DNA from 2 places in the Metabacillus elymi genome. Region 2 is predicted to be linked to the other one. Evidence: riboswitches for the same ligand, from Rfam matches in the RefSeq annotation. Region 2 holds a riboswitch; the other holds the start of a gene.
The links. Region 2 has a riboswitch for thiamine pyrophosphate ahead of HUW50_RS17705 (acetylornithine deacetylase). Riboswitches for the same ligand answer to the same signal wherever they lie in the genome.
Positions count from the first base shown of each region.

Region 1 (8,349 bases), 980 kb from region 2:
TAAGCTCATGTACATCCTCCTAATATTAATACATGTTATTAGTACCTGGTTATAATTATAGCATTAAATTACTCGAAGTGCTAGGAATGAAAAGTAATGGCACCTATTATTAAATGAGACGATGATTTTGCAACTTTGAAGTAGAATTTTGAAACTTTTAAGTGGAATTTTGCAAATCTAAAGGATAATCTTGCAACTATTTGATGGAATTTTGCAACTTCCCACTAAAATCTTGCAAACTCACCTATTTTACGAAAAGCAGCAGCTGCTTGCTTTGGTGATTCTGCTTGACTAATACCACTTATAATAGCAATTCCATTTGCACCAGCCTTGTAAACATTCGTTGCATTATCTAATGTAATCCCACCAATTCCTACAATCGGTAAATCCCTAATTCCTGATGTTCTAATTTGTGTGATAAGTTCAGGTCCTACGACAGCATGTGCATCAGTTTTCGTTTTTGTTGAATACATTGGACCTACCCCGATATAGTTAGCCCCATCCTTCACAGCTAGTTTAGCCTCTTCAACTGAATGTGTAGATATTCCTAACCACTTATCTTGTCCAATTTGCTTTCTCGTAAGTAATGGATCACGGTCATCTTGCCCAATATGAACCCCGTCTGCCCCTAGCTCTATCGCAAGCTCAATATCATCATTCACTATAAAAGGAACTTTATACTCTTTACAGAGCTTTCTTAAGCTGTTTCCTAAATAAATACACTCCTGGCCAACTAAACATCCTACACCCTTTTCTCTAAACTGAAAAAGCGTGACCCCGCCCTCTAATGCCTCATATAACGTTTTCTCAGGATCAAGATCACGGCAATTTGTTGAACCCATAACAAAGTATACCTTTAATGCCTCCACAATGTTCATATCGATTAACTCCTTTTTAAATAGGCTCTTTTAAATTTGACTGTTGTTGCAGCGAGAGGCGTTCGCTTTCTGCGAGCGGTCTGGGAGCGTCCGCTGCGTCTTGCGATTGTAGGGTCTCCCTTTTGACTGGCATTTCAATGCAGAAGTCTCACTCATCCACATTATGCAAAAAGCAACAATCAGCTTTTTACATAGCCTTTAAATAAGAAAAACTGGCTCTAGTACGCATAAACTTTACACAAACTGACAAAAACAAGTCCAATTTGTGTAGAAAACGCAAAAGCCAGTCTTTTTCATTACCTATAAACGTTCCTTTTATTAAAAGCCCAATGATTCGTTGGACCATGACCACTACCAAATCCTAATTGATCCTCTATTGCGGATTGAATAAAGGCCTTTGCTGTTTGGATCGCGTCAAGTACGTTGTTTCCCTTGCTGATTTCAGCAGTGATTGCAGCAGCAAATGTACATCCTGTTCCATGTGTGTGCTTCGTCTCTTTTCGTTCTCCCTCAAAAAGGTGAAATGTATGACCATCATATAGGAGATCAGTAACCACATCATTTGTTGAATCATGACCACCTTTTACCATGACATTCTTTGCGCCAAGATCAACTAATCTTTTAGCCGCATCTTTTCTGTGATCCAGCGTGCGAATCTCCATTCCTGTTAACACCTCAGCTTCAGGAATATTAGGAGTAATCACTTTTGCTAAAGGTAATAAACTTGTAATTAATGCCTCGACCGCTTCTTCTTGTAAAAGCGATTGTCCACCTTTTGCTACCATTACTGGATCGACAATTATATTTTCCCAGCCGTAATGAACGATTTGCTGTGATACTAGACGAATCATGTCAGCGTTAAAAAGCATTCCTGTTTTTATAGCATGTGGTGATAAGTCCTCTGCCACCGAATCAATTTGCGTTTTTAATGCCTCTAAAGTCAGCGGGTATACACCTTGAACACCTAGTGTATTTTGAGCAGTAACAGCAGTAATAGCAGTCATTCCAAAAACACCTAGCTCTTGAAATGTTTTTAAATCAGCTTGAATCCCTGCTCCTCCACCAGAATCAGAGCCTGCAATTGTCAATGCACGAGATACAGTCATCTTAATTTCCTCCTTGCAACTTAACCGATGTAGCGATGATAGATCGTTTTGGCCTCGGCAATATCCTTTGTCCCATGGATAAGTGCGCGTCCATCCTTAAAAAGGACAACTCGATGCTCTCCAAATGTAAACGACATTAAAAATGGATTTTCTAAAAATGCATCTGCTATTGGTTTAATACGTTCAGAAATATTCTCAAATGAGATCTGCTTTCCATTTGTTGGCCTAATCTGAACAGTATCTCTTCCACATAAAACCGCAGCTTTCGTTTCTTTCTCAGCTGTTAAATATGGGTATACTGGATTTGTCCCACAAGTAGGACATGCATCATTTTTTAAACGATCCATATTAATCGAAGAATATTGATTTTTCCAAAGGTCAAATGATACTAGCTTACTGCGAAGATTTTCTTCATCTCCGACAAGTAGCTTTAACACCTCTGCAGTTTGATGTGACGTAACCATGCTAACAATAGGTGAGATGACACCAACAGTATCACAAGTCATCCCATCAAATGGGATATGCTTTAATAAACAATGAAGACACGGTGTTTTCTTCGGGATCACGGTAAAGGATAGACCATAGCTCCCAACACATCCACCGTAAATCCACGGGATGTCATGTTTTAATGAAACATCATTGATCAATAGCCTTGTTTCGAAATTATCAGTTGAATCAACGATGACATCGACTTCATCCAACCACCCTTCAATGTTAGCGGAGGTTACATCTTCAACAAATGCTTGAACTTCAACCTCTGAATTGATTTCATGTAGATGGTTTTTAGTAGCAATCGCCTTCGGAATACGATTGCTTGCATCTTTTTCAACGTATAGCTGTTGTCTTTGTAAATTGCTCCACTCCACATAATCACGGTCAATAATCGTTAATTTTCCGATCCCAGCTCGTGCAATCATCTCAGCATTAGCCGTGCCTAGCGCACCTGCACCAACAATTAGCACATGCTTATTCTTGATCTTTTCTTGACCACTTTCTCCAATTGGAGCAAATAATTGTTGTCTTGAGTAGCGTTCCATTAAGTTGTCATCATTCCTTCTGTTGGACTACTAGCTGTTGCATACTCCTTTTTAGGAATTCTACCAGCTTCAAAGCCAAGTCTGCCGGCTTCAATTGCAAGCTTCATCGCAACCGCCATTTTTATTGGGTCCTGTGCAGCAGAAACAGCTGTATTTAATAAAACTCCATCTGCACCAAGCTCCATAGCTAATGATGCATCAGAAGGTGAACCAATACCAGCATCCACGATAACAGGGACCTTTGATTGTTCAATAATAAATTGAAGATTCAACGGATTGAGTATTCCTTGACCAGATCCAATTGGTGAAGCACCAGGCATAATCGCGTGTACACCTAATTCCTCTAATTTTCTTGCCAACACAACATCATCTGATGTGTAAGGTAATACGATAAACCCTTCATCTAATAACATTTCACTTGCTTTTAATGTTTCTACTGGATCAGGAAGTAATGAACGCCAGCAGCCAATTACCTCTACTTTTATCATGTCACATAAGCCTGATGCTTTTGCAAGTCTAGCAATTCTTACTGCTTCTTCAGCTGTTTTAGCCCCAGCAGTATTAGGTAGTAAAGTATACTTTGAAACATCAAGCTGTTCTAAAAAGTTTGGTTGTGATTCTTCAAAAATATTCATTCGACGAACAGCAAAGGTTAAGATTTCAGACTCAGATTGTGCTACAGCTTCCTTTTGAACCTCAAATGATGGATATTTACCTGTACCTAATAATAATCTTGATTGGAATGTTTTATCAGCAATTTTTAACATGTTATCATCCTCCTCCTACAAAATGAACAAGTTCAACTTCATCACCGTTCTGTATATCAGTTGATTCATATTGGTCTTTTAAAATAATTTCTCGATTATGCTCGACAATGACAAGTCGATCCTCTAGCTTATAAAAAGCTAATAGCTGTTGAATCGTCTGAATGTCACCACTTAATTCTACGATTTCACCATTCAATTTAATGCTCATCTTTTTCACCTCATTGTTTGCACTTGAAGTCTATTAACTGAAAATGCCTTCACATAGTCTTCATTTTGTTTCCTATTTAAAATAAGATCTCTAATCATCAACCCTGTTTTCGGTGCTAATAGGATACCATTTCGATAATGGCCAGTTGCAAAATAAATATTTTCACCTTCAGGATGTTGACCAATGTAAGGTTTTCCATCAATTGGTTGTGGCCTTAAGCCTGCCCATGTATCAATAAGTTGTGCTGAAGAAATGCTAGGTATAATCGGTGTTACTTTTTCTATGAGAGATTGGATTCCACCAATTGTTGGCACTGTACTCCAATCATCCTCAACCATCGTCGCACCAATGACAAATCTCCCATCACCTTTTGGTACAATATAGCAATGATCATAAAAAATTGTTTTTTCCAAGCCTATATCATTGCTTTTAATAGACAGACATTCCCCTTTTACAGGATTTATTCCAGCATCTAAACCTAATTTCTTAAAGAAATGTCCACTCCAAACTCCATTTGCGATGACAATGTTTTTACATACAAAATCAGTTACCGGAGTAGATAGAGTGTACTCATTCGTTACTGTTTTCTTTATTTCATGTACTGGTGTATTCTCTAAAATCGTTGCTCCTAGTAATCTAGCAGACTTGGAAAATGCTGCACAAACATGGTATGGTGACACATGCCCGTCCTCTGGTATGTAAAGTGCACCTTTAATTGTTGCTGATAGAGTTGGTTCACTCTCTAGTACTACCTCTTTTGAGTGCCATTCCACTGATTCATGATACTTCACAACATCTTTTAAAGCAGAAGCCTCAGCATCTGTCATCGCTAGCTTATACATCCCTTTATCTACAAACTGAATATTAATCTGTGATATTTGTGAAAGTTCATCACGTAATACATGGTAGTGTTGTTGACTCTCTTTAGCAAATTGAAAAAATGCATCATTATTTTCTAACTCAGAATTTGCACCAAGCATACCAGCTGCAGCACTTGTCGCACCATTCCCTATCTTATTACTTTCTAAAATAAGGACAGATACGCCTTCTTTTGCTAATTGATAGGCGATCGATTGACCAATGATACCACCACCAATGATTCCTACCTCAAACTGTGTTTTCACGGTTTCTCACCTCTACTAAACTCAATCTTAATTCTTGTAATGCATTCTTTGGATTGTCACTTGCTATTACATAGGACATAACCGCTATGCCACTTAAATTCATCCCTGATAGCTTTGGTATGTTATTAGGAATAATTCCACCGATTGCAATAACAGGAATTCTTACACTTTGACATATTCCAGCTACTTGTTGTACCCCTCGAGGAGCTAGGTTTGGTTTTGAATTTGTTGGAAAAACATGCCCAAATAATAGATAATCCGCACCTGCTTTTTCACATTCAATTGCTTCTTGCAGAGAATGCACAGATCGACCGATCCTTAAATCAGGGTTCATTCGTCTTACCTTTTCGATAGGAAAGCTATGTCCTGGTAAGTGAACATTAGGAATTTCGTGCAAAAGTGCTACATCAAGTCGATCATTAATAACTAGCTTACTCTTTGGTACTCCGTTATTTAGTAAGATCGAGACAATCTCCAGTATTTCCGATACTGATTTCGTTTTTTCACGTATATGGATATAATCTACTTCATCGTGAATCATTACTATTCGTTTTGTTAATTCACAAACTGTCTGTTTCCCGTCAGATATGACATGAATCTCCAACTTTTTCACCTTAATTCATTTTCTTATGCAATTCCTTAAAATATAAAAAAACCACTTTCCGGGTAAGAAAGTGGTTTACATACATAGTTGTTTTATGCCGTAATCCACTTCCCTACGCTGGTACAAACCAGATCAGGTTATAAGGGTTTAAAAAGAAACACTTTCATCTCAGCCCCTTTATTGGGGATCCCCTAGCGGTCTTATTATTGACTTACATCTATCATACCAAATGTTTTTTAACTTTCAAGGAAAACTTCTTAAACATTCAGATAATACATTTGAAAATCAGATAAGCTCAAGCTCTCGTTTTAATTCCTTCACATACTCTCTTGAGCCTGTAACAATTAGACGATCACCAAGCTTTAAATCAGTATCCCCGTGAGGAACAATCGAATCCTTTCCTCTAAAGATTCGAACGAAAATGATATCTCCTGTGAACGGGAAGTTACGTAACAAGATATTATCATATTTTGCATTGTTTAAGTTTATTTGATAAAGCATTGTTTCTTGGTTTGTAATAATCCGCATTACACTTGGTGCTTCAATAAGCGCTCGTAACATTGTTTTTGTAGATAGAAATGTAGAGAAAACATCAATACCATGTTCCTTCATTTTTCCATCTAATTCAGGTGAAGCCACACTGGCAATGATACGATTCACTTGTTCATCTTTTGCAAACATAGCGATTTCAGCATTTCTTTCTTCATCACCTGTTGCAACGACTATCAGATCAACCTCAAACGCATTTTGTTCCTTTAACGTCTCAACCTGAAAATCTTTTAATTCTTTTATTTCAAATAATGATTCAGAAATTTGTTTATCAAGTTTATCTTGCTGAATATGATAAATCGTTGTTTCATATAAATCTGGGTTTAGCTCTCTTGTTACAGGTAATGACATTTGATTCGCACCGATAAAAGCAACTTTAATTTTTGGATTTTCATTTTTGTGCACTGGAAAGAGCTTTTTAAAGAATATCGGTGTGACTATACTCGTGATAACGGCAACTAATATGAGAGCACCTGACATCTCAGAAGTAATAATCTCCATCCTTTCCCCAATTGTTGCTGCAGCGATCACTAATGAAAGTGTTGAGGTTAATAGAAAACCTGATGCAAGAGTTGTTTTCATATCATACCAACGTTTTAAGTAAAGCACTGGAACAATCTTCGAAATTAGCAGGGCAATAATAAGTAAAGGAATTAATAAAAAGATCTTCGGATCCTTAAATAATGCCCAGATGTCTAAGTCTACTCCAACCATTACAAAAAATATTGGAATTAAAAATCCATAACCAAAGGAATCAAGCTTTTGAACCATTTCCTTATTAGGTGATAAAAGTGAAACTAATACACCGGCTAAGAAAGCTCCTAGGATATTTTCAGCACCAATTGTTTCAGAGATAGCTACTAACACAATAATAAGTGTGAATACAGCTCTCGTGCCAATTTGAATTGTTCCTTTTGACATCGTTTCAATAAATGAACGATTCTTGAAGGATTTCCCTAAGAAATATAGTAAAACACCCGCTCCAAACAGAATTAACAATAACCACGTGTTACTGTCTCCTCCACCATAAACTGACGCAAAGACAGCGAGTAAAACCATCGTTACTAAATCGGCAATAACAGCGATTAGAAGGATAATTTGCCCGATATTTGATTTCATAATTTGGGCGTCCTTTAAGGTCGGTACAACAACTCCTAGTGAAATCGTCGAAATAATCAGCGTCATTAAGAAGGCATTATCCATTAGGCCGATCAAGACAAAGAAATAGGAAAGCAGTAATGATAAAACAAAAATCCCTGCAAAAATGACACTCGATACTAAAAATGTATTTGGAGCATTTTTTCCTGAAGGAAGCTTTTCCTTCTTCTTACCTCCAGCGAATGCTGAAAAGTCAATTTCAAGACCACTTAAAAACATTAAGAAAATAAAACCAAGCATTGACAGTGTTTCAAGCCACATATCCTCTGATACGGCATTGAAGCCACTTTTACCAATTATTAATCCGACAATGATTTCAGCAACAACAACTGGCATAAAGTTCATTTTTAAGCGGTGTAACAAAATAGGTGTTAGAAATGCCGCAAGGATAACTATTACTAATGAAGTTACGGATGCACCATGCATCATATCCCTCCCTTATCTATTTGATATCGTTCACCAAAAGTGTTTCTTTATTAAAACAAAGTAAAAGCTTCATGTAAAATGTTAACTCTTCTATAACCACTAAATTAAATATTGCATAAACAAAGTAGCCATGCCAAAGTAAATTAAAATACTAATGATATCATTAATTGTTGTAATAAAAGGACCTGACGCCACCGCTGGATCTACCTTTAATCTGTGCATGATGAGCGGGATAAAGGCCCCTGCAATCGTCGCAACTGTTAAAGTAGCTAAAATTGAAATCCCCACTAAAATTCCTAAAAAGATATCCCCTTGCCAAACAAAAACGACGAGTGTAACAACAATTCCACATATCGTTCCTGTTATCAGACCTGTTCCAGCTTCTCTTAAAACCATTTTAAATGTACTTTGCTCCTGGGCATCTCCAACTGCTATTCTTCTTACTGCAACAGCTAGAGCTTGTGTACCAGTATTTCCTGCCATCCCTGCTAT
Region 1 is NZ_CP055263.1:2,877,979-2,886,327, reverse strand. Features, by position in the region: gene fabI (enoyl-ACP reductase FabI) at 1-9, opposite strand, end outside; gene thiE (thiamine phosphate synthase) at 225-878, opposite strand; gene thiD (bifunctional hydroxymethylpyrimidine kinase/phosphomethylpyrimidine kinase) at 1,175-1,984, opposite strand; gene HUW50_RS13750 (thiazole biosynthesis adenylyltransferase ThiF) at 2,005-3,021, opposite strand; gene HUW50_RS13745 (thiazole synthase) at 3,021-3,788, opposite strand; gene thiS (sulfur carrier protein ThiS) at 3,793-3,996, opposite strand; gene thiO (glycine oxidase ThiO) at 4,002-5,120, opposite strand; gene tenI (thiazole tautomerase TenI) at 5,104-5,724, opposite strand; TPP riboswitch at 5,817-5,927, opposite strand; gene HUW50_RS13725 (monovalent cation:proton antiporter family protein) at 6,010-7,857, opposite strand; gene mgtE (magnesium transporter) at 7,957-8,349, opposite strand, start outside.
Region 1: linked by a shared signal. The riboswitch ahead of tenI (thiazole tautomerase TenI) and the one ahead of HUW50_RS17705 (acetylornithine deacetylase) in region 2 are both predicted to bind thiamine pyrophosphate.

Region 2 (8,349 bases):
GGTCAGTCCAAATGTCACACAGCATTTTTTATCTGAAATAATTATAAAATTCTTGTATTGTAAATCACACTTTGACTCCCAGTTCTAAAGTCAATAAGCGGTCTCCCTAAGCTTTTGTTCTTTATTTCTTATATATTTTTAACATAGTATGCGCATTTGCCTGAAATTCATATGAAACCCTTTCCTCTTCAAACCTAATTCCACTACCAAGTTCACTTAGCAATTCATCTAAACGTACATATCTTTTCCCCTCTAAATCGACCAACGGAAAAATACGGAGCTCTTCTTTTGTAACCCTTAACAGCTCTTTCAGTGTTTTTAGGTGGAAAGAATAATCTAGTCTATCTCCATACATAAATAGAAAATGTGCAGATAAAGTGAGATCAAATTCATTATTTTGAAAAGGCAAATGAGGTAATGTCGCTGTTACATATTGCCTAGGAAATTTCTTCATACTAGCTGTGCAATCTTTTAATGCTCTGATTCGTTGATATTTCAACTCTTCTATATTACTAAAAAAATCCCATTTATATCCATGTTTTATCTTTTCCATACTCTCCATGGCATGAGCAATATCATTTAAACCCTTTTTTAATAAGCTTTCTACTGGAACTGAGTATGCAATATCACAGGCTGTTACATCAAACCCTTTTTCCTTTACAACTGCAGTAAAGGAGCACGCTCCTGAAGGACAATCTAAAATCCTTTTTCCCTTAAGCTCATTTTCTTTTAATGAAAACATTTGAACATATTCTTCATACGTCCTACCAATAAACACAATTCGGTTTAAATCTAACTTATTACTCAGCTCAACTCTACTCATCTCGTCTCTTCTCTCCTCTAATTATGAAATTTCTCTAACATATATATAGTATTACAAAATTCTCTTGATGGACAAGCACTTTTTCAAAAGATTACCAACAGTTTATAATTACAAAGCAGAGATGGATAACTGTAAACTTATGCCCTTGTTTTAATTTCTATTTTTTTCTTCATTTGAAGCCTACGTTCAATCACTCAGAAATATTCACAAATATATCTTCCACAGCTGGGTCTTTTTCAATTAAGCCAGCCTCTTTCATCCAGTTAATTGTATCTTCCCATTGTTCCTTACTTTGGCTTCCAAAGCCTTCATCTGATTCCATAAGTGGTAATAGTATGTCTAAGCTTTGTACTTCCACCTCTTCGACTAGTGGAAAGTTGGCTTCATCCTGATTACTTAATAGTATGTTTAATGCTTCCTCAGGATTTTCGGCTGTAAATTCATAACCCTTTGTAGCAGCACGCCAAAATGCTTTAATGCTATCTTGTTCTTCTTCCCATGTTTTATCACTTGTTACTGCTATTAACTCATTGTAGCTTGGAATACTATATTCGGTAGGGTTAAGATTACGAGTTTCATAGCCTTCATGCTTCAATACAGGTACCTCATGATTGATATATGCTCCGATCACTGCATCGACTTTTTCACTAACAATGGATGACCCTAATTCAAAGCCAACATCAACCATTTCAACATTATCAGGATTCCCACCATCTGCTTTTACCATAGATTTAATAAGGGATTCATTTAGCGGTATCCCTGGATAACCAACAGTTTTTCCTTCTAAATCCTTTGGAGACTGAATCTCACTATCCTCAAGAAAAACTACTCGATTTAATGGTGAGCGTACAATTGCACCTACAGATTTAATCTTTACATCTTGATTAGCACGAGCAATAATCACATCAGGTTGATAAGAAATTCCTAGTGTAATTTGACCTGCAGCTGCTAAATTTATCGGATCAGTTGGATTTGCTGGGAATTGAATGTCTACATTTAGTCCTTCCTCTTTAAAATATCCTTTTTCTTGGGCAACATATAAATAGCTATGAACCGCATTTGGATACCAATCCAGCATAATACTAACATTCTTTAGTTCTTCTGTTTCTTCCTTTCCTTCTCCTGCCTGTTCTGTAGAAGTACTTTCACCACCTGAGCATGCTGTCAGTATTCCGAGCATAAAGCATAAAATTAGTAATAAAAACTTTTTCATTTTGTTTTCCTCCATTTTAATGTTCTTTTTTCTAAGTAAACAACGAAAATAAATAAGATAATTCCTACTGCAGATAGCAAGACAATCGGAGCAAAAACTCCTGCCCCATCGAACTGTGTCATCATTCGTCTACTAAAATAGCCTAAACCAGCTTGAGCGCCAATCCATTCACCAATCGCTGCGCCAATCACGCTAAGTGTAACTGCAACCTTCAAGCCAGAGAAGAAATGCGGGGCGCTTGCGGGTACTTGTAGTTTAAAGAAAAGATCCTTTTTACTTGCCCCCATTGTTAATAATAGATCCCTGTATTCCTTACTCGTTGAGCAAAGACCATCATATGTGTTTACTGTTATCGGAAAAAACGTAATAAGAACTGTCACGACAACCTTGCTCCAGATCGAGTAACCGAACCAAAGAACAAATATTGGTGCAAGAGCTATAATCGGTATCGTTTGAGACGCGATGATAATCGGATAAAACGTTCTTTCAACCATTTTACTTACACTCATCCACACCGCTAAGCCGACTCCAAAAACAATTGATAGGAATAAACCGATAAAGATAATTAACAATGTTGAAGGTAAATGATTAACAAACAATGGACCTTTTAATTCCCATAGTTTACGAACTATATCAGTTGGCGCTGGTAGAATAAACCCTAAATCTATCAGCCCTGCACCAACCTCCCAGATTAATAAAAAGCAACTAACAAGAAGGCTTGCTGCTGCATATTTTTTCAAAAAACTCATAGCTTCATCCTCTTTCGAAGCTGGTCAATCAAGTAATCCTTCATCTCCAGTAATGCAGGCTTATTCAAATCCTTTAAGTTTCGCGGACGTTCGAGAGGAACCTTAACTTCTTCTAGTTTACTAGATGGCGTTTCCGTAAAAACGAAGATTCTATCTGATAAAAACAGCGCCTCGTTTACGTCATGTGTAATAAAAAGAATTGTTTCCTTCCGCTTTTGCCATTGAGCTATTAACCATTCCTGCAAAGAAATTCGCGTGATCGCATCAAGGGCGCTAAAAGGCTCATCTAACAGTAAGACTTGAGAACCAGTTAAAATAGTACGTAAAAACGAAACTCTTTGCCTCATCCCTCCTGATAAATCACTCGGGTAACAGTCTTCAATACCCTTTAAGCCAAATGCCTCAAGTAATTCAAGAACCTGCTGATGTGCTTCACGCTTTTTAATTCCTTTTATTTCTAATGGAAGGGCAGCGTTTTCGATAATTGTCCGCCAAGGTAAAAGCAAATCTTGCTGTGGCATGTAGCCAACCTGCCCAAGACGATTAGTAGCCAATTGACCCCTTAGAAAAATCTCACCCTCTGTGGGTTGTTCTAACCCTGTGACTAACTTAAATAATGTACTTTTCCCAGAACCGCTTGGTCCAATTATACTCACGAACTCACCTTTGCTAATATGTATATCAAAGTCTTGGAGGATCGGGGTATTTCCTTCTTCATAGTGAAAGCTAACATTTTGAAACGTTAAGGCTGACTTATTCATCTGTCGGCCACATCGCTTCTTGGTAGGCCATATCCCAAAACATATATTCAAAACGAGTTGTATTAAGAAAAATGTCCTCCAGTTTCTCAAGCTCTGATTCTGGCTTTCCTTCAGCTAATTGATCAATTAAGTCAATACACCATGTAGCAAGCTGACCAAACTCATCTGAAGCATACATACTTATCCACTCACCATAAAACTCATTGTCACTTGCACCTTTTCGTTGATTTAACTCTTTACCAATCTCCCAATAACTCCACATGCATGGAAGTAGTGCGGAAACAAGCTCAGCAAGTGTTCCATTTTGACTAACATGGAGCATGTAATGTGTATAAGCCAATGTTGTTGGTGACGGTTTTGCTATTTCAAGCTCTTCAACAGAAATATCGAATCGTTTTGCATATTGACGATGAAGTTCCATTTCTTCATTCAGTGTAGAATGAAGTAATGCAGCAAATTTCCCCATTGTTTCAAGGTCTGTTGCCTTCACTGCGCCTAATGCAAAAACCTTTGCATATTCAATTAAATATATATAATCCTGAATCATGTAAAAGCGAAACTTTTCCTTTTCTAATGTTCCATCCCCCATTTGAAGGACAAATGGATGGGTATGATTCCGATTCCATATCGGTAGAACCTTTGCATAAAGTCTTTGACTGAACTTCATTAAATTACCTCCTATTAGATAAGCCTAAAACACCTTGATTTTGCCTAGGGTAGTCGTACATGGATAGAAGATACTTTTACACTTTTGGTAGTGTCACTTCATGCCCCTATTTTCAAGTGCGTTTCGTATGGCACCATTCATATATAAACGTTAAAATAACTTTCGTATATTCGATAAGCTGTTCAATTGAAACCTGCTCATTTACCGAATGTGCATTTTGTAAGTTTCCTGGTCCATAAATTGCTGTTGGAATTCCAGCAGCACCAAGCCAACCACCATCTGTTACTGTTGGAGAAACATCAACAACTGCCTTACTATTTATAATTCCTTGGTGAGCAGACGCTAGTTGTTTCACACCAGGGTGGGTAGGATCAACCTCTAATGAAGGGAAGATTTCACCACGATCAACGATCATTGACTTCCCACCCCATACAAATGTCGGCGGATTTTCCCGAAGCCATGGATCAGCTTTAGCTACATGAAGTAGATGCTCCTCAATTTCCTTTATGATTTGTTCATGAGATTCATTTGGATAATAATGTACAGTAATCCAAAGTCGACATTCATCTGCAATAAATGCAGCATGTCTACCACCTTCGATAACTGCCGGATTAATTGTATTTGTTCCCGGAATAAATCCTGGATAGCCTTTCATCACTGCCCAATGGCGTTCTAACTCCTGCAGTCCATGGATTATTTTCATCATCTTTTCTATAGCACTTGAGCCAAATAGCTTTCCACCAGCATGAAGCATTTGTCTTCTTGTTGCATCATGGAAGGTTTGTGAACTCTTAACCGTAATCCAGCCAGTAATCACACCACCTTGGCCTTGTATATGTAAATCACTTGTATCCACGACAACAGCGAAATCTGCCGTATACCCTCTCTTACAGCATTCAAGTGTTCCTGCTTCACCAACCTCTTCACCAATAACAGACTGAAAAGTTAAGCTACCTGGCAGATCAATTCCTGCTTCATGTAAAAGCTTAATAGCAAACAGAGCACCAGCTAAACCACCCTTCATATCTGATGCACCACGACCGATGATTGCGCCGTCTTTTACAATAGGAATAAACGGATTAGCTTCCCACTTCTCATCCTCATTAACCTCTGCAACATCAATATGTCCGTTAATGATCAAGCTATTAAAATTATCAGCTTGCTTACCTTCTAGAAAACCTACAACATTCGGATCATTTGGGTAAACATCCCACATATCGATGGAGAAGCCATTTTCTCTTAAAAAGTTAGCAACAAACTGCTGTGCTTCCATTGTGTTTCTTGCAGGGGGTGCAGGTGTTTTATATTCAATCAGCCTTTTAAGTAATTCAATAAGTTCATCTTTTTTTACATCAATTTGCTCTACAAGCAGATCAATTTCCTTTGTCATGTTATGCCTCCTTTTTAAGTAGTGCAAAATCAGGCATATTGCCTAATCATGTAGGTGAAACCATAATTTGAACATAAAAAAACCACTTCTCTTGGTAAGAAGTGGTTTGAATGAACAATATATGTACAAACGCTTGTAAAAAATAACTCTTTCATTTTCGCGCTTATTTTCAAACACCTCTTCCCTACGCTAGTATTATCTAGATCAGGTAATAAGGGTCAAGACATTGGTCTCTCTCAGCTTCATAAAGCCCCCCTAGTGGTGAATCTATTAAATTATCAAATAACGATTAGATTGATTACATTATTTTTAACACAATATGTTATATTTAGCAACAGAATTCATTTATCTGCTTGATTTTCATACATAACATGACCTTAAATCAATACTATGAAGCACTTACATTGTCAGCAAGCTGTTTTCTAGTATGAACTTGTCGATCTTCAATCTTCTTAAATAAAAAACCAAAAATAGAAGCTAAAATTTGTTGAAACAACATTCCAACTATAACAGGAACCGCAACTGCAGGTGGAAAATATTGAACTGCGATAACAGCACCGGCGCTAATATTGCGCATTCCACCAGTAAAGATCAATGCTACTTTCGTTTCTCGATCTCTGTTTAACCAATTCCCCACTAACCAAGCTAGAAGATACCCTATAAAAGCGAGAATAAAAACAGTTATCGCAATAACAACTAACTTACTTGTAATCACTTTTAAATAAGGGGCAACAACTGCACCATTAATCATGACTACAGAAGCTAGCCCTAATTTAGAAAACGGTGCTAATGTTTTGCCGACATTTACGCTTTTCCCTTTTGATAATTGGTTTATGAACATACCTATTATGGAAGGAAGAACCACCATATATATCAACCCGTTCATGATTGAAAAAGTATCGATCTCTACCTTCTGCCCAACAAGAAATGAAAGTGTATGTGGCACTAGGAATGGGGAAAGTATTGTATCAAATAAGATAATTGATAAGGCTAAGGCAATGTTCCCCTTATATATTGTGACCCAAATAAAACTAGTAATCCCAGTTGGAATTACAGAAGCTAACACCAATCCAGTAACAGTAAAGTGATCATTTGCAAAGAGAAAATGCCCTGCAAACCAAGCGATCACTGGCATCACGATGTGCAATAGTAATAGAATAATGAGTAATGGAAGTGGACTTTTAATGACTCCTTTTAGTGAAGCAAAATTAGAATTGAGACTTCCTGAAAACGTAATGAATGCAAAAATCCAGGGAATTAAAAATGAGAAAATTAGTAAATGATCGGCAAATAAAACACCGAGAATAACACTCACTGGCGTAATGAATGGCATAGACCTTTCAAGCTGCCGATTTACGGTTTGAAGCATGATGCATTCTCCTATTCTAATGATGAAACCTATGTATATGCAATTGTAACAAATTTTAGAAGGAACAAGTGATTAATTGTATTGAAAGATGCACATTCTTTAAAACTAATGAAAACTACAGGTAGACTTTCGTGATCCTCCATTAAGATACTTTGCTCCTATTCCTCTTCTATGGATCAGAAAAGTTGATACTAAATTTTCCATTTTTTTGAGGCTATTTTATTACAAAAAATACACAAAATAGATGTATCTACAAAATATTGGAGTTGACATCTAGCTGTGAAATATACTTTATTAACTTTCATTTTATACTTGCTACCTTTTTCACTTGATCATCAACATACATATGCATCAACAGTCGAATATCCTCCATCTCCAATAAGCTTTCAAATTGACATGCAAAATTGGGATTCTATAGACGAGTCACTTCCTAGAAAATCGACATTTACTGTGATCGATGTGGAAAGCGGTATGAGCTTTGATGTTCAAAGAAGAGCAGGAAGTGGTCATGCTGATGTTCAGCCTTTAACTAAAAAAGACACAAAGATAATGAAGGCTATTTATAATGGAACATGGAGTTGGCACCGTAGAGCCGTTTTAATTTTAGCACATGACAGCAGCTTAATTCCTGCTTCTATGCATGGAATGCCACATGGTGCAGGTGCTCTTCAGAACGGATTTCCTGGTCATTTTTGCATTCATTTTGCAGGAAGCACGACACATCGAACAGGTAAATCAGACATATCACATCATGTTATGATTCTAAAAGCTGCAGGAAGAATTGATGAATATATGAACAATCTTCCATCATCCCAACTGCTCAATGTTTTTCTAGTTACAATTAAAAATGGTGATCAAGGCTTAGCTGAAAAAATTTCTATAAGTAAACACAGGAATATAAAAAGGGAGCTAAATAAAATAGAGAAAATTGAAGCCATGCAATGGTCCATACTCCAAACAAAGGAAACAGATTCATCCTCATCATTAGTAAAAGAAATCCCTGTTGAGGTTAAATTGTTTATTAAGGATAGAGGACCTGTTAAAACCAACCTTACCTTTACGTTGGTGAGAGCATCTCCAATTTCCCCTTGGAAAGTAAATATTGATCCTTTCTTATCATCCGTTAAGTAAATTAAAATAGAGACTATCAAAGGTGGAGTTATCGATGAAAATAATGTTAATGTTACTTTTTCTAGCCATATATCCGAGCAATCAAACTGATGACATATCATTAACTTTTCAAGGTGAAAAAGTGAACGTCATAAATCGCTCAGAATATGCTCTACCTCCCTTTGATAAATCAATGATTAATCAGAAGAAATATAACCAGCTTATTGAATCACTTGAAACAGAAATTTATAAAGAACCCATTAATGC
Region 2 is NZ_CP055263.1:3,857,292-3,865,640, reverse strand. Features, by position in the region: gene HUW50_RS17730 (class I SAM-dependent methyltransferase) at 122-823, opposite strand; gene HUW50_RS17725 (ABC transporter substrate-binding protein) at 1,014-2,036, opposite strand; gene HUW50_RS17720 (ABC transporter permease) at 2,033-2,785, opposite strand; gene HUW50_RS17715 (ABC transporter ATP-binding protein) at 2,782-3,546, opposite strand; gene tenA (thiaminase II) at 3,539-4,213, opposite strand; gene HUW50_RS17705 (acetylornithine deacetylase) at 4,326-5,603, opposite strand; TPP riboswitch at 5,768-5,870, opposite strand; gene HUW50_RS17700 (bile acid:sodium symporter family protein) at 5,992-6,972, opposite strand; gene HUW50_RS17695 (hypothetical protein) at 7,252-8,103, shown strand; gene HUW50_RS17690 (VanW family protein) at 8,138-8,349, shown strand, end outside.